One region of the Halomonas sp. BC1 genome, then DNA from elsewhere that is predicted to be linked to it. Evidence: predicted binding sites of a transcription regulator. Region 1 holds the regulator's gene; each other region holds the start of a gene.
What was found. Region 1 encodes sigma-54, which starts transcription at its own class of promoters, with help from an activator protein. Its sites were predicted from a motif close to TGGCACNNNNNTTGCTNT; they were not measured.

Region 1 (6,849 bases):
TGGTGAGCGACCTGATCGGTGATGCGACGGCGAAGATCGTGCACCGAGAGGCGTGACGTGTCGATCAACAGGTCGGCCAGATCGCGAATGTCGAGCAGCGTCTGCTCTTCCTTGTCGATGGCTTCTTCCAGGGTCATGTCACTATCCCGGGTCAGCGGGTGGCGCCGCCGGGTGGCCGAGTAGCGCTCCAGCAGAATGCGTGCGTCCGTGGTCAGGTAGATGACCTGAAAACGGATCTGGCGTTGACGTAGCTCTTCCAGTAACGCAGGCAACTGCTCCAGCGCCGTGGGCAGGTTGCGCGCATCGATGCTGACCGCCAGGTGAGTTCGCCCCCCTTGCTCGCGCAATTCATCGACCAGCGAGCCCAGCAGCATGGCGGGCAGGTTGTCGATGGCGTAATAGCCAAGATCCTCCAGCGCCTGTAGGGCGATGGACTTGCCGGACCCTGAGCGGCCGCTAATGATCACCAGCTGCATAGCGCATCTCTCTTGGGTATCAAAGGGATAGAGGGCTTGCCGTGTGCCTTGCTGCCTGGCAATGGCTGCGCTAGGCAGCCTGCTCGCGAATCTTGTCGGTCAGCAGCTCGAGCAATGCGCGCTGGCTACTGACATTGCGCAGCTGTTGGCGTGTGGCAGCGTCATTCATGATCGTGGCCACCTGCCCCAGCAGGGCCAGGTGCGTGTCATCGGCTTCTTCGGGAACCAACAGCACGAAGACCAGATCGACCGGGTCACCATCGATGGCATCGAAGTCGACGGGCTCGGCTAGCTTGAGAAAGCCAGCAATGGGCGTGCTGCAGTGAGGACTGCGTGCATGGGGGATGGCTACGCCATTGCCGATACCAGTGCTGCCCAGCCGTTCACGGCCAATCAGGCGACTGAAGACTTCCTGACTGTCCAGGCTGGGCGTGTTCTGAGCGATAAAGGTGCTGAAAAACTCCAGCACCCTTTTTTTGCTGCCCCCGGGCACGTCGTACAGCACGCGCTCCGGGGGGAGTATGGTTTCCAACGTCATCGGTTTAACGCACGCCAGCGCCTTGGGCGCGGGCTTGTGCTTTTTCCTTGTGTTTTACCAGCTGACGGTCGATTTTGTCCGCCAGGGCGTCAATGGCCGCGTACATGTCATTATCCTGCGCTTCCGCATGCAGGTCTGCTCCTGCGGCATGCAGCGTGCAAGCCGCTTGCTGGCGCTCCTTTTCGACAGATAAGGTGACCTGGACGGTCGTGATGTTGTCGTAGTGACGCTCAACGCGTTCCAGCTTTTCGTTTACGTAGTCACGCAAGGCGTCAGTCAGTTCAACGTGATGACCAGTGATGTTTACTTGCATTGACGTGCTCCTTATCCATCGGACTGTACTTCGATTGTAACCCTTTTTGGGCCATTGCAAAGCCCTCGCCGCGAGTTTGTTGGGCAAGAGCGTTTAACTAGCGCAAACGGCGTCGCTCGCTCGACGAAGGTATACCCATCGACTCTCGGTACTTGGCGACGGTGCGGCGTGCCACGGTAATGCCACCCTCTTCCAGCAGGGTGACCAGGCGACTGTCGGAGAGTGGCTTGCCTGGCGGCTCGTCCTGAATCAGTTTCTTGATGCGTGCTCGAATGGCCGTGCTGGAGTGGCTGTCGCCGCCCTCCTGGCCGCTGACCTGGCTGGAGAAGAAGTACTTGAGCTCGAAGACCCCGCGCGGGGTATGAATGTATTTCTGGGTGGTGACCCGGGAGATGGTCGATTCATGCATCTCTACCGCTTCGGCGATATCGGCCAGAATCAGCGGTTTCATGGCCTCTTCACCCTGCTCGAGGAAGCCTATCTGGCGGGCAATGATCTCGCGCCCCACGCGCAGCAGCGTGTCGTTGCGGCTCGACAGGCTCTTGATCAGCCAGCGAGCCTCCTGGAGGTGCTCTTTCAAAAACTGGTTGTCCTGGCTCTTGTCGGCGCGCTTGATCAGGCTGGCGTAGTCGGGCTGGATACGTAGCCGAGGCAGCGCTTCCGGGTTGAGTTCCAGATGCCAGCCCTCGTGATCGTGACGTACCACCAGGTCCGGCGTCACATAGCTGTCGTCGGTGACGCCGTAGGCGCTTCCGGGGCGAGGGTCAAGGCTGCGGATTAAACGAATGACATCGTCCAGCTGCTCGTCATCGAGGCTCAGGCGTCGTTTCAGCAGGCGCATGTCGTCCTTGCCCAGCGCTTCGAGAAACTGGCGTACCAGACGCTTGGCGGGCATCAACAGCGGAGTGTCTTCGGGTAGCGCGGCCAGCTGCAGCATCAGGCACTCGCGCAGGTCACGGGCGAACACGCCAGTAGGCTCGAACTGCTGCAGGCGCAGCAAGGTGTTTTCGACCTCGCGTTGGCTCAGGCCATCGTGGCCCTGCGCCTTGAGCCCCTCGCGGATGTCGTTGAGCGGCTGGGTCAGATAGCCGTTGGCATCCAGCGCATCGATGAGGCTCTCGGCAATGGCATGCTCACGCGCAGAGAAGTCGGTCATGGCCAGTTGCCAGAGCAAGTGCCCGTGAAGGCTCTGCCCGGCCGCCTGGCGCTCGAAGTCCGGGCCTTCGCTACTGCCGCCCGCGCTGCCCATGTCCTGGTAGGTGTCGGACCAGTCGCTGTCCACGGAGAGCTCGTTGGGAATGCTGTCTGCCCACTCGGCTTCCTGAGGCTCGCTGACCGCCTGTTCGCCAAACTCATCCTCCTGTTCGAGCATGGGGTTGGCATCCAGCGCCTGCTGAATTTCTTGACGAAGGTCCAGCGTCGATAGCTGAAGCAGCGCAATGGCCTGCTGCAGCTGAGGTGTCATGGTCAGCTGTGTGCCGATGCGCAGTTGAAGAGAAGCTTTCATGACCATCTGAGAACCACTCGTTAATCAGAAAGCTCCACCCTAGAGCGACTCTCCGTTTGGTGCAAGTGCAATAAGCATGCCACTAAATAAAATGTCTTCGTGGGCCATTATTTAAAGGCGGAAGTCGGCGCCCAGGTAGACGTCGCGCACCTTCTGGTTATTGAGAATTTCCTGGGGGTTTCCACTGGCTATGATGTGTCCGTCGCCAACAATATAGGCAATATCGCAGATATCCAGGGTTTCACGCACGTTGTGGTCGGTAATCAGCACGCCAATATGGCGCTTCTTGAGCGCGCGTATGATCGACTTGATATCGCCCACGGAAATGGGGTCGACGCCAGCAAAAGGTTCGTCCAGTAGAATGAAGGCGGGCTCGGTGGCCAGCGAGCGGGCAATTTCCACCCGTCGCCGCTCGCCGCCCGACAGGCTCATGCCCAGGTTGTCGCGAATATGGGTGATGTGGAAGTCTTCCAGCAGGGATTCGAGCTTCGCTTCTCGGCTATTGCGGTCCAGCTCCCGGCGCGTTTCCAGAATGGCCATGATGTTGTCGGCCACCGACAGCTTGCGAAAGATCGATGCTTCCTGGGGCAGGTAGCCGATACCCGCCAGCGCGCGTTCATGCATGGGCGCCCGGGTCAGGTCGAGATCGTCGATGCCCACCTTGCCAGCATCGGATTTCACCAGGCCGACGATCATGTAGAACGAGGTGGTCTTGCCGGCGCCGTTAGGGCCCAGCAGGCCCACCACGCTGCCCTGGGCAATTTCCAGATTGATATCCTTGACCACGCGGCGGCGTTTGTAGCTCTTGGCCAGATGCTGTGCATGGAGTGTCTTGACCGCTGCGGTGTCGGGGGTCATCGCTGTCACGGGGCGTCCTCTCGCTATTGTTCGGGCTGCAGGGTCATGCGGATGCGCTGTGGCGAACTGCCGCTGACATCAGAGCGCGCTTGCACCACCCCGCGGTCGATGAAGTATTCGAGCCGTCCCCCCTGGAAACGATCCCCTTGCTGGGTCAGTTCGGCTTGGTCGATGAGCTCGACGCGGCGTTCGGACACGTGGTAGACGATGCGGCGCGCCCAGCCTTCCATGGGCGTCGTCTGGTCTTCCAGTTGATTGCGCAGGTAGGCACGCTCGCCCGTGGCGACGGCCCGGGAGAGTTCGCCGGCCTGGTTGCGGTGAATTTCGACACGCTCTCCGCGCAGCTGCATTTCACCCTGACGAATATCGACATTGCCAGAGTAAACCGCCGTGCCCGCGCGCTGGTCCAAGTCCAGGCGGTCGGCCTCTACTTCGATAGGGGCTTGTTGTTGAGCAGTAGCAGGCAGCGCGCCTACGACTACCATGGGAACGGCAAGGGCGAGCAGTGCCGTACGAAGCAGGGCGTTCATGGCGACTCCTGAGAAGAGTGGGGGGCGGGCGGATGCACGCCGCGCACGTTATTGATCAAGCTGACACGACTATCGTCCAGCCAGACATCCATACGGGATGCCTCGATACGTTGGGGCGGCTGCTGCAGCACTACGGGGGTATCGCTCCAGGCATGACGTGCCAGGCCATCATAATGCAGCAGGTCGGTATCCAGCTGCCAGCCTTCGTCTGGTGCCAATAGCCGTGCCGATCCGGCCAGCGTCAGCGCCTGGGTGTCCGTGTTCAGGGTACCGGTATCGGCAACCGCCAACCACTCACGCTGTTCACTATCGAACAGCGTGGCGCGCGGTGACGTGACGTTGGTCATCGCCGCTTGCGGGGTATGTACCAGTCGCGGCGCGACCAGCGACTGTTGCAGAGTGCCATCTTCACCAAACAGAGTGATCTCGGCATTCTCCAGCACGTGTCCGGGCTCCTGAGCCTGAGCCTCAGGATCTACCTCGCGCTGCTGGGGCGCGCGGGGGTCCAGCCAAACCAGCAGTCCCCCCAGGGTGATGACCAGCCCCGTCAGCCAGACGCGCTTTTTCACCCTGATGCCCATTCAGGTGGAGCCGTGTAGGTAAGTGTCGAGCACGGCGTCCCAGTGCCCCTGGCTGGTCAGCAGCGTGTCGCAAATTTCGCGAACGGCGCCATGTCCGCCCAGACGGTCGGTAATCCAGTCGGCGTGGGTATGCATGTAGTCCGGTGCGTTGGGGACGGTGATGCCGATGCCCGAGCGTTTGATCGGCGCCAGGTCCGGGAGGTCATCGCCGCAGAAGGCGACCTGCTCCAGGGTGATACCGAGCCGCTGGCAGAGCCCACGCAGGGTGGCGAGCTTGTCTTCACAGCCTTGATGAACATGGCTGATGCCCAGCGCTGCGGCGCGCTGGCTCACCATGGGCGAGTCACGGCCGGTAATCAGCGCGACATGGATGCCGACGCGCTTGAGCAGCTTCAAGCCGTGGCCATCCTGGGTATGAAAGGCCTTGATTTCGACGCCGTCGGCCTGGAAGTAAAGGCGACCATCGGTCAGTACGCCGTCTACGTCCAGGGCCAGCAGTTTTACACGGCGTATACGATCTAAAAGTGCGTCAGGTAGGGCCATAGAGCCTCCGTATCATCCATCATTGGATCATGGGTTAGATAACGCCGCTTGCCAGCAGGTCATGCATGTGCAGCGCGCCAATCGGGCGCTGCTGTTCATCGACCACGGCCAGCGCCGTGATACGACTATCTTCCATTATACGCACGGCTTCGGCTGCCAGGACGTCGGGGCCGATGCGTTTGCCGGGCCGCGTCATGACGTCGTCTACCTTGACGTCACGCAGGTCGTGAAACTGGTCCAGCGTGCGGCGCAGGTCGCCGTCGGTATAGACCCCGGCCAGCCGACCCTCATTGTCGATGACACAGGTAAAGCCGAGCCCCTGGCGCGTAATTTCCAGCAGAGCATCGCGCAGCGGGCTGCCCAGCGCCACCCGAGGCAGCCGCGCGCCGTCGTGCATCAGGTCGCGTACCCTTAGCAGCAGGCGTTTGCCCAGGCTGCCGCCGGGGTGTGACAGGGCGAAGTCTTCGGCTGTGAAGCCACGTGCTTCCAGCAGTGCGACGGCCAGCGCGTCACCCAGCGCAAGCGCTGCCGTCGTCGAGCTGGTGGGGGCCAGATCCAGTGGGCAGGCTTCTCGCTCGACGCCGCTGTCCAGGTGGGCCTCGGCATGGCGTGCCAGGGTCGAATCAGGGCGCCCCGTCATGCTGATCAAGGGAGTTCCCAGGCGCTTGAGTAGCGGCAGCAGAGCCGTGACTTCGCCGGTTTCACCTGAGTTCGACAGGGCCAGCACCACATCGCCCCGGGTAATCATGCCGAGGTCGCCGTGGCTGGCTTCACCGGGGTGAACGAAGAACGCGGGCGTGCCGGTACTGGCCAGGGTGGCTGCCAGCTTGCCGGCGATATGGCCGGATTTGCCCATGCCGGTCACCACCACGCGACCCTTGCAAGCCAGAATCAGCTGGCAGGCGCGGTCGAAGCTCTCGTCCAGCTTGGCTTGCAAACCACCAATGGCCGCTTGCTCTATCTGCAGTGTCCGCAGCGCGCTTTCACGCAGTAAGCTGGGTGGGGTGGGAGATTGGGGCATGGTCGGTCTCGTTCTCGTCATCACGGTTGATAGCCTTCAAGAATAACACCTTGCGGCGGCTTTTAGCCAAACTGCGGGCAGGCGCTGGGCAGCAGGCCAGGTGCGCGTGGCTGTTCCTGTGGGTAGCGTTAGGATACGATGTTCGATAATATTTCGAAAACACTGTTTTTTAAACCGCCGGGGTGGGCCTGAAAGGCCTGCACTGGCGAGCAAGCGAGGGGTGTGATGCCCATGACGGATATGCCCTTTATCCAGGTGGAAGATGTGTACTTTTCCCGCGGCGACCACGATATCTTTCGTGGCGTGAGCATGAGCATTCCGCGTGGCAAAGTCACTGCTATCATGGGGCCCAGCGGAACCGGCAAGACCACCCTGTTGAAATTGATCGGTGGGCAGCTGGTGCCTGATCGGGGGCGCGTGCTGATCGATGGGCAGGATGTGCATCGGCTGTCTCGCAAGGCGCTGTTTGCGCTGCGCAAACG
Region 2 (6,849 bases), on a different contig from region 1:
CGCGCGCTCTTTTTAAGCGATATCCTGCACAACAATTAAAAAGTTGTTTTTTAAAACCCTGCTTGGCATTTCTGTTTAACAGCACTTGACGCTACCGCATCGAAGGCTTGATAGGTGTTGCTGAAGAGCATAAAAAAACCCGAAGCCTGGAAGGGGTATCCAGCCTTCGGGATAGCGTTTAATGATGCAGGCAGCTACCTGTCACCAGATAGCAGATTGACCTTCCAATGCCAGCCTAAAACGTTTGACCAGGCACCCAGGTGGTACCCGCCAGGGGCACTCGCGCCATGGCAGCCGCTTCGATATTCAAGGCCACCAGATCTTCCGGTTCCAGGTTATGCAGGTGGGATTTCCCGCAGGCTCGGGCCAACGTCTGCGCTTCCAGGGTCAGCACACGCAAGTAGTTGGCCAGCCGCCTGCCACCTTCCACCGGGTCAAGGCGTTGGCTCAGCTCTGGGTCCTGCGTCGAGATCCCCGCTGGGCATTTTCCTTCCTGGAAGTCATCGTAATAGCCAGACGCTGAACCCAGCTTGCGGTACTCTTCTTCAAAACGTGGATGGTTATCCCCCAAGGCGATGAGGGCAGCCGTACCAATGGCCACGGCATCCGCACCCAGGGCAATGGCTTTGGCAACGTCAGCACCGTTACGGATCCCGCCCGAGACGATCAACTGCACCTCACGGTGAACGCCCATTTCCTGCAGGGCCTGTGTGGCTTGAGGAATCGCCGCCAGGGTGGGAATACCGACATGCTCGATAAACACATCCTGAGTGGCTGCCGTGCCGCCCTGCATACCATCCAGCACCACAACATCCGCGCCGGCTTTCACCGCCAGCTTGACGTCGTAATACGTGCGCGTCGCGCCAATCTTGATAAAGATGGGCACCTGCCAGTCGGTAATTTCACGCAATTCGGCAATCTTGATGGCCAGGTCGTCGGGCCCCGTCCAGTCCGGGTGGCGGCAGGCGCTACGCTGATCAATACCTTTGGGCAGCGTGCGCATGTGGGCGACACGATCCGAAATTTTCTGGCCCAGCAGCATCCCGCCGCCACCCGGCTTGGCGCCCTGCCCTAAGACCACCTCGATGGCATCGGCTTTGCGTAAATCATCCGGGTTCATACCATAGCGTGACGGCAGGTACTGATAGACCAGTTTGGATGACTGACCGCGTTCTTCTGCGGTCATGCCGCCATCACCTGTGGTCGTCGATGTGCCGACTTCCGATGCTCCGCGCCCCAGCGCTTCCTTGGCTTGTGCTGACAAGGCACCAAAGCTCATACCGGCAATGGTCACCGGGGTATCAATCACCATCGGTTTTTTGGCGTAGCGGGTGCCTAATACCACCTCGGTGTCGCATTTTTCCCGATAGCCTTCAAGCGGGTAGCGCGACATGCTCGCACCGAGAAACAAAAGATCATCAAAATTTGGCACCTTGCGCTTGGCACCCCAACCGCGAATGTCGTAGATGCCTGTTTCGGCGGCACGCTGAATTTCGGCGATGACATCTCGACCAAAGGTAGCGGACTCTCTCAGTGCCGGATTAATCGTGTTATCTGTCATGTCAGGCTCCAGATCAGTAGGCCGAGGCATTGGTGACTTTGAAGTGGTAGAGCTGGCGCGCTGATCCATAGCGCGTAAAGTCGCCAGGGTTTTCGTCGCTACCTGCCTGTTTGAGTAAATCTGCCAGCTCGTCCAGGTGCTCCTGACGCATTTCCTTGGCGACGCAATCCGCCCCCAGAGACGCCACTTCCCCTTTTACATAGATGTGCACTTCGTAGAGCGAGTCGCCCAGCGCCTCACCGGCATCGCCGCACACCACCAGCCTGCCGGCCTGCCCCATGAAAGCGCTCATCGGGCCGATATTACCCTTGACCACGATATCCACCCCTTTCATGGAAATACCGCAGCGCGCCGAGGCATTGCCTTCAATGACCAACAGGCCACCGTGAGCGGTAGCACCCGCCGACTGGGACGCATCGCCTTTGACATGCACCTTGCCCGACATCATGTTCTCGGCCACGCCAACCCCGACATTTCCGTTCACGGTGACATGCGCTTTCTGATTCATGCCCGCGCAGTAATAGCCGGCATGCCCATCAATTTCGACGCTGATCTGTTCATTGAGCCCGCAGGCAATATTGTGCGCCCCGTTGGAATTACTGACACGCCACTCACGCTCGCTGGCGGTCATTTGCGGATCATGCAGTGCCTGGTTGAGTTCTCGCAGACTGGAACTCGCAAGGTCGTAATGTTTCATCATTTAGGCAGCCTCCACCTTTATACCGTCACGTTCCCATACATAGATTTTTGCCGGCTCCGGCTCCCAGACAGTTGCCTCCTTGATACCCGGAAGGTCAGCCAGGGCGCGGTACTCGGATGCCATTGCCACGTAGTCATCGGTTTCAGCAATAACGGCGGGTTTACAGGAAATCGGGTCGCGCACGACCGCAAATCCATCCCGTGTGCCGATCGTGAACGTGAAGAAACCGTCCAGGTCTTTGAGCGCTCCGGTCAGGGCCTGATTAAGGGATTCACCCTTGGCCATCCGCCAGGTCAAATAGCCAGCGGCAACTTCAGAGTCGTTATCGGTCTGGAAAACAATGCCCTGACGCTTGAGCTTGTCGCGCAGGCGATTGTGGTTGGACAGGGAGCCGTTATGCACCAGACACAGATCCAGCCCGGTTGAAAAAGGATGGCTGCCCTGCAGCGTGACGGCACTTTCGGTAGCCATGCGGGTATGCCCGATCGCGTGGCTGCCGCGCATGTTGCTCAGTTTGTAACGGGTTGCCACTTCACCGGGCAAGCCGACACCTTTGAGAATCTCGATGCTTTTTCCGGCACTCATCACGCGAAGGTCAGCCGCATGATCCGCCAGCCAACCCAGCACGCGGCTTTCTTCTTCGGCTATCTTGAACACCCCCACGTTGGCATTCTGAAACCATGACGCCAGGCTGCCGAAGGCGGTTTGCAGCCTGTCGGCGAACGCCTGCCAATCGTAATCGGCATTATCACATTGCAGGGTCAGCTTGACGCCATCATCATATTCGTCGCCATACACCGCAAAACCGGCACTGTCCGGCCCACGGTCTGTCATGGCAATAAGCATCGGCTCAAACAGCTCACCCAAGCGGCTTTCCAGCTGCGGGTTTTTCAGATAAAGCCCGACAATTCCACACATAGCATTACCTCGATAGATTCACGCTGAGGCGTCATGGGCGCCTAAGCACGCAAAGGAACTTATGAAAAAATAAAATGACGTTAGAAAAACTCTACATAGCGCTGAACTTCCCATTCACATACCTGGCGGCTGTACTCTTTCCACTCCTCACGCTTGACCTTGATAAACTCGCCAACGATCTCGGCGCCCATGCCATCGCGCAGATGGGTATCCGCTTCCAGGGCATCAATCGCCTCTTTAAGCGACTGCGGCAGAATCTCGATGCCTTGCGCTTGGCACTGCTCTGGCGTGAGCTCGTAAAGGTTGATGTTTTGCGCCTTGCCGGGGTCCAGCTTGCGCTCGATGCCATCCATTCCCGCCGCAATCAGGGCGGCGTGAACCAGATAAGGGTTGCAGCCAGCATCGGGGAGACGGAATTCAAGACGGCCATAAGGCACGCGCACCATGGCCGAACGGTTGTTATCACCATAGGCAATGAATACCGGTGCCCAGGTCGCCCCGCTCGCCGAACCGCCGGCCACCAGGCGTTTGTAGGAATTCACCGTTGGGGCAGCAAAGGCACATAGCGCCGGGGCGTGATGAAGTAACCCGCCCAGAAAATGGTAAGCCGTCGTCGACAGGCCAAGATGCTGGGGGTCGCTGTCATCGCCAAAGACGTTATTGCCGTCTTTATCAGCAATGGAAAGATGGATATGCATGCCGTTGCCAGGCCGATCAGCATGCGGCTTGGGCATAAAGGAACACACCATGCCAAGCTCGTTGGCGATTTCACCGGCAGCCATGCGCACAAAGGTAAAGCGGTCAGCAGAGGTCAGGGCGTCACTGAAGGTGTAATTGATCTCGAACTGGCCGTTGGCATCTTCGTGATCAATTTGGTAGATATCAAAGTCCACCGCCTGAAGCGCTTCGACCAACCTTTCCAGAAACTCGCGTGAGCGCGACAAGCCTTTATAGTCGTAGCAGGGCTTGGCCAGCGTATCGCTCTCATCAACCGGCAACAGCTCACCGGACGCTCCCCGCTTGAACAAGGAAAACTCAGGCTCCAGGCCGGTGTTCAACGTCCAGCCCAGCTCGTTTAGCCGCTCTAACTGACGCATCATGACAACGCGGCTGTCCAGCGCGTGCGGGGCATCATTGACGTAACCGCAGCACGCCATGCGAGCGTAGTGTTTCTGCCACGGCACCAACGACAACGAGTTCAAATCACCTTTGGCCATAAAATCCGGCCCATGGGGCTGCATGCCAAGGCCCGACACCGCAAAGCCAGCGAACCCCGCGCCTTTCTCAACGACATCCATCAGGCAGTTAGCCGGCACTGACTTGGTTTTGGCCGCACCGTGTATATCCACGAACTGGGCCAGCAGATAACGGATGTCATGCTCTTTGATCAACTCAACAGCAGCTTCTGGAGACATACTCAACCCTCTTAAAAATTCTTTTCAAGAAACTATATTTCCCAAAAAGAAAGGCACATAGCATGCCAGAATGTCTCGTCGACCGTTAAAAAACCTCCTCAAATACCTACAAAACACTGATTTAAATGAAATAAATATTTAATTCAGGATTTCAAGAAAGCATTTCCCATCTTTTCTCCTATTGGTTTCTGTGCCTTGACCGCGCCATAACGGTGCAAATTTGCCAAAAAGCGCACCCATAAAGAACAAATGACACGCATATAAAAACCTGGAGGAAAATATGGCGAATATATCGACCTAAAAATTCAAAAAATAAGTAACTGTTTTTTATATGAAATAAACCTGTGTCTCATGCATTTTCTGTATGCACTGACACGTCATGGCAAGCTTATTGCTTCACTGCAAGGAAATATAATTTCTTTTAAAGAATCCATAAAGGGCGACAGCCACTTCTGGTTTCTTTTGGAAAACCTGCCCTAACCGACTGGAAGGAGAATTGATATGACAACGTTATGGCGTACTTCTGCCCTTGCCGAACGCCACCATGCACTCGGTGCGACACTGGAAGACTGGAACGGCATGGGGACTGCGTTTCGTTACGCGGGAGCGGATACCGCCGATCACCACGCCGCCATTCGCACCCAAGCAGGCTTGATGGATGTCTCTGGTCTGAAAAAGATCCATTGCGTTGGCCCGCATGCCAAAGTGCTGCTAGACCATGCCACCACGCGGGATATGTCAAAGCTTTACCCGGGAAAATCTGTCTATGCCACCATGCTCAACGAGGCTGGCAAGTTCGTGGATGATTGCATTGTCTACTGCCTGGCGCCGAATGCGTACTTGGTGGTGCATGGCACCGGTCTGGGCCAGGAAATGCTCACTCTAGGTGCCTTGGGTCGTAACGTCAGCCTGATGTTTGACGATGATCTTCACGACTTGTCACTGCAAGGGCCATTGGCCGTCGACTTTCTTGAAAAGCATGTTGAGAGTATTCGCGACCTGCGTTACTTCCACCATTTGCAGACCCGCCTGTTTGGCTTTGATGTGATGATTTCACGCACCGGCTATACCGGTGAGCGCGGCTATGAGATTTTTTGCAAGGCCAAGGATGCTCCCTCTGTGTGGGACGAAATCCTCGACAAGGGTGCCCCCATGGGCATCGTGCCATGCGGTTTCGAGACACTCGATTGGCTACGCGTGGAAAGTAACCTGCTGTTCTATCCCGTTGATAACTCCGAGACATACCCCTTCCCCGACCAGCCCGCCGGCGACACGCTATGGGAGCTGGGGCTGGACTTCACCGTATCCAAGGACAAGACCGAGTTCCGGGGGGCAGGCGAACACTTCCGCCTCAAGGGCAAGGAGCGCTTCAAGATCTTTGGTGTATTGATTGACAGCGAGGAGGCGGCAAGCGCTGGGGACACCCTCTGGGCAGATAACAAGCAGGTCGGCATTGTTACCGAAGGCATGTTTTCAAGGCTTAGTGGCCGCTCCATGGCACTGGCGCGCCTTGATGTTCCTTATGCCGAGCACGGTGTGCCGTTGGAAATACGTGGCAGCCTGCAAGCCACTGCCAGCAGCCATAGCTTGCCTTTTGATGACCCTGACAAACAAAAGCGCATTGCCAAAGGCTAGATGAAACGATCAATAAAAAGGAAAATCCATATCGACAAAAGCCAAATATGAAGTCAATCTATTACATAGAGATATATTTGGCTTTAAATCGATAAATTTCTTATTTTTTATTTATATTTAAAATTTTAAATTTATATAGGAAAAAAATGAAGGATTCTTGTGACAGTTACATCATCCGCGTTTCTTGCCCGGCTACCTCCGGCATCATTTCGGCGGTGACCTCGTTTTTGAGCGAGCATGACTGCTATATCAGTGAACTGGCCCAATACGATGATGAAGAGCTGCAAAACTTCTTTCTGCGTGCCAAGTTTCGCTTCAATGAAGGCGTGAGTGGGGATATCGAGACATTGCGTGATGAATTTGCCGCCATCGCCAAGGACTTTGAGATGGAGTGGCAGATTTACAGCAGTTCCAAACCCATGCGCGTTTTGCTGATGGTCAGCAAGTTCGATCACTGCCTGAGCGATTTGATGTATCGCCAGGCGCAAGGTGAGCTAGACATGGAAATCACCGCCATCGTCTCGAACCATCGCGACCTTCGCCCCATGGCCGAGCGCGAAGGCATCCGCTTTGTTTACCTGCCGGTCACTAAAGAGACCAAGGCCAAGCAGGAAGCCGCG
Region 3 (6,849 bases), on a different contig from region 1:
CGGGTTTTGGCCCACCGCCGCGCCCATGCCGCGTTCCGGCATGCCGTGGGGGCAGCCCAGGTTGAGTTCGATGCCGTCTGCGCCGGTGGCTTCCACCCGCGGCAGGATATAGGCCCAAGCTTCTTCGTTGCAGGGCACCATGATGGAAACGATCAGCGCGCGGTCCGGCCAATCCTTCTTCACCTGGGTGATCTCTTGAAGGTTGATCTCCAGCGAACGGTCGGTAATCAGCTCGATATTGTTGAAGCCGATCACCTCGCGGTTTTTGCCGTAGTGGGCCGAGTAGCGGGAGGAGACGTTCACGGCAGGCGGCTCTTCACCGAGGGTTTTCCATACCACGCCGCCCCAGCCCGCCTCATAGGCGCGCACCACGTTGTAGGCTTTGTCGGTGGGCGGGGCCGAGGCCAGCCAGAAGGGATTGGGGGCTTTGATACCGGCAAAGTTCACCGATAGATCGACGCCGTTCACCACGCTGTCGCCGCTGTGTTTCTTGCCTGGAAAAGAGAGGGTGTTAAAAGGTGTGGTGTTCATGCGGCCTCCTGCTGGGCGGCGAGCGCTTGATGGATGGCGTGGGCGGCCAGCTTGCCGTGCTGTACTGCTTGCACGGTGAGGTCCTGGCCGGGTTTGACGCAGTCGCCGCCAGCGTAAACGTTGGCCAATGAGGTCTGGAACAGCTCATTGACGTGGATGCGCTCGCCATCCCGGGCCAGTTCGGAGGCGGTGGCATCGCGTAGGCTGTCGCCCTCGAAGCCCTGGCCGATGGCGGTGAAAACGGCATCCGCCGCGATCTCGAAGGTCTCGCCCGTGGTGGAGAGTCGGCCCTGCTGCTCTGCGGTGTTGGCAAAACGCATGCCTGCCACTCGACCTTGAGCATCCAGCAGAATTTCGTCCGGCTGGGCCCAGGTCACCATACGCACGCCGTTGGCCTTGGCAATCTCCTGTTCGTGGTCGGTGGCGGACATCGCCTCAGTGCCACGGCGATACACCAGAGTGACCTCTTTGGCTCCCAAACGCGCCATTTGCGTGGCCATGTCGATGGCGGTATTGCCTGCGCCAATCACGATGCAGCGCTTGGTCACGGCCAGGCTGCCCAGGTCATCGGTTTGGCGCAGGGTCTTGATGTAGTCCACGGCGGGCATCAGGCCCGGTGCATCTTCGCCGGTCAGCCCTAGCGTGCGGCTGGCCCCCAGCCCTAAACCCAGAAACACGCTGTCGTACTGCTGGCGCAGGGTATCGAGAGTGAGGTTGTCGCCCAGACGCTGGCCGTACTGGAGGTCGATGCCGCCAATGTCCAGCAGGAACTCGACTTCCTTGCGGGTAAAATCGTCGGTCATCTTGTAGCGGGCAATGCCGTACTCGTTGAGCCCACCAGGCTTTTGCTCGGCCTCGAAGATGGTGACCTGGTGGCCCAGCATGGCCAAGCGATGAGCGCAGGAGAGGCCCGCAGGCCCCGCGCCCACCACGGCAACATGGCGGCCAGTGCTGGCGGCCCGCTTGAAGGGGTGGCTATCGAACTGCATATGGTCGGTAGCGTGGCGCTGGAGCAAACCGATCAGCACTGGCTGGCACTCGGCGTCGTGGTTACGCACGCAGCTGCGTTCGCAGAGGATTTCCGTGGGGCACACTCGGGCGCAGCTGCCGCCGAGGATATTGGCTTCCAGAATAGTTGCTGCTGCGCCATTAATGTTGTTGTCACTGATCTGGCGGATGAAGCTGGGAATGTCGATGTCCGACGGGCAGGCCTCGACGCAGGGCGCGTCATAGCAGTACAGGCAGCGCTGGCTTTCGATGATGGCCTGGCGCGGCGTCAGCGGCGGATGCAGGTCGCTGAAGTTGCTTGCCAGCGTCGCTGGGTCGTAGGTGCCGACCTCTTTTGCGCTGGGCAGATGATCAAGTGAATGGGTCACGGTCGTTTCTCCCTGGTCCTTCTGGATCGTTCTGTTCTTAGTGGGGCGTCTGTTCTTTGTGGGGCGAGGCTCAGCGAGTTACCGCCACGGGGGCATTCAGCTCGGCACGCTTGGCCAGCAGCTCGAACACACCGGGGTAGGCGGGGCGTTCTAAGTAGCGCCCTGCGCCGCGCTCGGCGTGCAGCTCGCCATCCCGCCAGGTCCATTTGCCCTGGCTGATGGTATGGCGGGCAATGCCGCGCACCGTCTTGCCCTCGAAAATATTGAAATCGACGTTCTGATGATGGGTCTTGGCGGAAATCGTGCGGGTGCCGTTGGGGTCCCAGACCACGAGGTCGGCATCGGCACCTACCTGAATCGCCCCTTTGCGCGGGTAGAGGTTGAAGATTTTGGCGGTGTTGGTGGAGGTGACCGCCACGAACTCCTGGGGCGAGAGCTTGCCGGTATTGACCCCTTCGTCCCACAGCACGGCCAGGCGGTCTTCCACACCCGCAGTGCCGTTGGGGATCTTGGTGAAGTCATCTTTCCCGGCGGCCTTCTGCTCTTCGCAGAAACAGCAGTGGTCGGTAGCGGTGGTTTGCAGATTGCCAGATTGCAGGCCATGCCAGAGCGCTTCCTGGTGGCCTTTGGGCCGGAAAGGCGGGCTCATCACATGGGCGGCGGCGGTAGCCCAGTCCGGGTGCTGGTAAACGCTGTCATCGATCACCAGGTGGCCCGCCAGGCACTCGCCAAACACCGGGTGGCCCTGCTGGCGGGCGTAGGCGATTTCATCCACCGCGTCTTTGGTGGAGACGTGCACCAGGTAGACTGGCGCGCCCAGGGTGGAGGCAATGCGAATGGCGCGGCTGGCGGCTTCGCCTTCCACCTGCGGTGGGCGGGAAAGCGGGTGGGCTTCCGGCCCTGTGATGCCCTGGGCCAGCAGCTTCTGCTGCATGTGGTAGACCAGCTCGCCGTTTTCCGCATGCACGGTGGGCACCGCGCCCAGCTCCAGGCAGCGGGAAAAGCTCTCCACCAGAATGTCATCGGTGGCCATGATGGCGCCCTTGTAGGCCATGAAGTGCTTGAAGCTGTTGACCCCGTGATCGCGTACCAGGGTGCCCATTTCCTCTTTGACGCTCTCATCCCACCAGGTGATCGCTACGTGGAAGGCGAAGTCAGTGGCGGCTTTTTCCGCCCAGCCCTGCCAGGTTTCGAAGGCTTCCAGCAGCGACTGACCGGGGCTGGGAATCACGAAGTCGATGATCGTGGTGGTGCCGCCCGCCATGGCGGCGGCGGTGCCGGTGTAGAAGTCTTCGCTGGCCACCGCGCCCATGAAGGGCATCTGCATGTGGGTATGGGGGTCGATGCCGCCAGGCATCACCAATTGGTTGCTGGCATCGACGATCTCGCAGCCTTCCGGCACCTCCAGGTCGGTGCCAATGGCGTGGATTTTGCCGTCGACACACAGCACATCGGCGCGGTAAGTGTCGGCGTGGGTGACCACCGTGCCGCCCTTGATCAATAAGCTCATGGTTCGCTCCTGTCGTTGTGTTTAGCCAGCAGAATCATTCACCGTCGGTGAGGCGGGTGTAGGTCTCGGGGCGTCGGTCGCGGAAGAACTGCCAGTTGTTGCGCACCTCGCGCACCATATCCAGGTCGATCTCATGCACCAGCAGCTCGTCTTCCGTGGCGCTGGCCTGGGCTTCGATCTTGCCGCGTGGGTTGACGATGTAGCTGGAGCCGTAGAAGTCGCCGATATTCCAGGGCGCCTCGGTGCCAACCCGGTTGATGGCGGCGATAAAGCAGCCGTTGGCAGCCGCAGAGGCGGGTTGTTCAAGCTCCCAGAGGTATTGGGAAAGACCGGCCACCGTGGCCGAAGGGTTGAAAATCACGTCGGCGCCGTTGAGCGCCAATGCCCGCCAGCCTTCCGGGAAGTGGCGGTCGTAGCAGATATACACGCCGATCTTGCCGTAGGCGGTATCGAAAACCGGCCAGTTGGATTTGCCTGGTTTGAAGAAGAATTTCTCCCAAAAGCCAGCCACTTGGGGAATGTGTGTCTTGTGGTATTTGCCCAGGTAGCTGCCGTCGGCATCGAACACGGCGGCGGTGTTGTAGTAAACGCCGGTCTCGGTCTCTTCATAGATAGGGACGATGATCACCATGCGGTGCTCGGCCGCGAGCTTTTGCATCATCTGGCAGGTGGGACCTTCCGGCACTCGCTCGGCGGCGGCGTACCACTTGCTGTCCTGGCTGGGGCAAAAATAGGGCTGATTGAACACTTCCTGGAAGCACAGCACCTGCACGCCTTGCTCGGCGGCTTGCTGAATCATGGGCAGGTGTGCGGCGTTCATTGCGTCACGAATGGCGCCGGGTTCCTGGTCGGTGCTGGTATTCAGGGCCATCTGGATCAGGCCAATCTTCATTTTCTGCATGGACTACCCCTCTTTTGTCATAACGCGCCGACCTCCGAATGGATGGGAGGCCAGCTATGGGTGGCTTTTCTGCCGGTATCGATGAGTGGCGGAAAAGATCGCTAGGCGTGTCATGACATCGACTCATGGTCGAAACTTATAATTGTTAGCAAAGCTGTCAAGATAGACAGCTTTTTGAACATAGCGCTGGTTGAAGACGTTTTGCAAGAAGTTTTTATGAAAAGCCTGGTTGTCTTTCAAGTGACTGTTTTTGCTGTTTTTTAAGTTTTTTATTGGCCGTTTTTATCAATTTGGTGAGGTGTTGCACTATTATGGCGTTTCATTTTTATTTTTTAAATCAATAAGTTGTGTTTTATTTTTTGGTTTTTATATTGGTGTTTTGCATTCTGATGGTGCGTTTTATGAATATGTCGCTACCCTGTTTAGGAGGTTTTAATACCCGTGGCTATAACAACAATGATACAGAGGGCTTCGTCTTTATATATGTCTGTTTAGTCAGCTTTGTGTTCAATGAGTTAGCGGTGAGCGCGTGGTTTTGGGCACGCTTATTGCTGCGCAACCTGTTGAACCTTTGAAGATAAAAAGGCAATGGCGAGGCTGAGGAGACAACAGATGACGGCAGCTAAATCTCGAATGATCGATCAGCAGGGGTTGGTCGAACTGGCAGTGGAAGATGATGTGCGTGAAAGCCCACGCTTCAACGACGATATTGCGCCTACCGAAGCAAAAGAGCGTACCTGGAGTAAATGGAACATTGCGGCGCTGTGGGTCGGTATGTCGATCTGCGTGCCTACCTACACCCTGGGCGGCGTGCTCACGGCCTACTTTGGGCTGAGCGTTGGCGAGGCGCTACTGGCCATTCTGCTGGCCAATGTGATCGTGCTGATTCCGCTAACGCTGAACGCTTTTCCCGGCACTAAATTCGGCATTCCCTTTCCGGTGGTGCTGCGCTCTTCGTTTGGCATCCTGGGTTCCAACGTGCCCTGCCTGGTCAGGGCGCTGGTAGGCTGCGGCTGGTTTGGCATTCAAACCATGTTTGGCGGGCTGGCCATTCACCTGCTGCTGTCGGCGCTGTTTCCCGCCTGGGCGGCGCTGGGTGGCGTCGGCGAAGTAATTGGCTTCTTCGTGTTTGGCGCCATGAACCTGTACGTGGTGATTCGCGGGGCCGAGTCGATCAAGTGGCTGGAAACCCTGGCGGCACCGCTGCTGTTGGCCGTGGGGATCGGGCTGATGATGTGGGCGTGGCCGCACATGTCGATGACCGAACTGCTGGCCCAGCCGCCGTCGCGCCCGGAAGGGGCTTCGGTGTATGGCTATTTCTTTGCTGGCCTGACGGCCATGGTGGGCTTCTGGGCGACGCTGTCACTGAACATTCCTGATTTCAGCCGCTTCGCCAAGAGCCAGAAGGACCAGATCGTCGGGCAGATCCTGGGCTTGCCGTTGACCATGTTCTTCTTTGCTGCCCTGGGCGTGGTATTGACCGCCGCCTCGGAAACGCTGGTAGGCCAAACCGTGGCCGACCCGGTGCGCCTGATCGGCTATATCGACAGCCCTTTCTGGGTCATCATGGCCATGCTGCTGATCATCGTGGCGACCATCTCGACCAACACCGCTTCCAATATCGTCTCACCCACCAATGACTTTCAGAACATTGCCCCCAAGCTGATCAATCAAACCCGTGGCGTGCTGATGACTGGCGCCGTGGGGGTGCTGCTGATGGGTTACGACCTGCTGCAAAAGGCGGGGGTGGTGAGCCAGGGAGTTTCTCTGGAGCAGATGTACTCCAACTGGCTGCTGGGCTACTCCAGCCTGCTGGGCCCGATTGCGGGTATTATGGCAGTAGATTACTTCCTGATTAAGAAGCAGCGTTTAGATGTGCCTAGCCTGTACATGGACCACCAGGCTTACCCTGCGGTCAACATCGCCGGATTCATTGCCTTCGGCATTCCGGTGAGCCTGACCCTGCTGTCGCTGCTGACCGGCACCATGAACTGGTTCTATGACTACGGCTGGTTCACGGGCTCGGCGCTGGGGGCGGTGGTGTATTACGTCGCCAGCCGTACGCTGGCGTCGTCTCCCCAGGCAGGCCCTGTGCCGCTGATGGCCAGCGAGGCGGCTCGCCAGCCTTGATGCGGTAGCGCATGGCGCAGCTAGCTGTCGGGCAGAGCCTGGCGGGCTGCGCCGCTGGGCTTTGTACGAAAATTGCCTATGCTCGCCCATACGGCGTTAAAAATCGGCTCAAAGTACTCATTTACACCTTGTAAACTCCGTCTTTTCGCCGATTTTTGCCTTGTCTGGCCATCGCTCGCCGACTTTTCGTACAAAGCCTAGTTGGCTTCCTTCACCAGCCCCAGGAAGGCATCCACCACGCGGTTGGGGCGGCGGTCGTGGCGGGTAATTAGCACGAACGGGATGCGATACGCGTAGTGCTGGGGCAGCAGGGCGCGCATCTTGCCTGCGCTGACCCACTGGGCGGCCACGTGTTCGGGTAGAAAGCCAATGAAGCGCCCGGTCAGGATCAGGAAGGCAGC

Region 2: a site for sigma-54 is predicted at 4,975-4,992, ahead of B7L72_RS07240 (aminomethyltransferase family protein). Genes of this name have one in related genera too.
Region 3: a site for sigma-54 is predicted at 4,856-4,873, ahead of B7L72_RS12500 (NCS1 family nucleobase:cation symporter-1). Genes of this name have one in related genera too.

The regions. Positions count from the first base shown of each region.
Region 1 covers NZ_LFGS01000012.1:197,303-204,151, reverse strand. The annotation lists gene rapZ (RNase adapter RapZ) at 1-476, opposite strand, end outside; gene ptsN (PTS IIA-like nitrogen regulatory protein PtsN) at 547-1,014, opposite strand; gene hpf (ribosome hibernation-promoting factor, HPF/YfiA family) at 1,019-1,327, opposite strand; gene B7L72_RS10495 (RNA polymerase factor sigma-54) at 1,425-2,840, opposite strand; gene lptB (LPS export ABC transporter ATP-binding protein) at 2,946-3,692, opposite strand; gene lptA (lipopolysaccharide transport periplasmic protein LptA) at 3,716-4,222, opposite strand; gene lptC (LPS export ABC transporter periplasmic protein LptC) at 4,219-4,803, opposite strand; gene B7L72_RS10475 (KdsC family phosphatase) at 4,804-5,346, opposite strand; gene B7L72_RS10470 (KpsF/GutQ family sugar-phosphate isomerase) at 5,381-6,367, opposite strand; partial or broken gene B7L72_RS10465 (ABC transporter ATP-binding protein) at 6,599-6,849, shown strand, end outside.
Region 2 covers NZ_LFGS01000007.1:122,190-129,038, forward strand. The annotation lists gene B7L72_RS07225 (FMN-binding glutamate synthase family protein) at 236-1,561, opposite strand; gene B7L72_RS18200 (GltB/FmdC/FwdC-like GXGXG domain-containing protein) at 1,575-2,261, opposite strand; gene B7L72_RS18205 (class II glutamine amidotransferase) at 2,262-3,179, opposite strand; gene glnT (type III glutamate--ammonia ligase) at 3,260-4,594, opposite strand; gene B7L72_RS07240 (aminomethyltransferase family protein) at 5,096-6,229, shown strand; gene purU (formyltetrahydrofolate deformylase) at 6,376-6,849, shown strand, end outside.
Region 3 covers NZ_LFGS01000015.1:242,089-248,937, forward strand. The annotation lists gene preA (NAD-dependent dihydropyrimidine dehydrogenase subunit PreA) at 1-531, opposite strand, end outside; gene B7L72_RS12485 (NAD(P)-dependent oxidoreductase) at 528-1,907, opposite strand; gene hydA (dihydropyrimidinase) at 1,978-3,417, opposite strand; gene B7L72_RS12495 (nitrilase-related carbon-nitrogen hydrolase) at 3,452-4,318, opposite strand; gene B7L72_RS12500 (NCS1 family nucleobase:cation symporter-1) at 4,931-6,448, shown strand; gene B7L72_RS12505 (LysR family transcriptional regulator) at 6,646-6,849, opposite strand, start outside.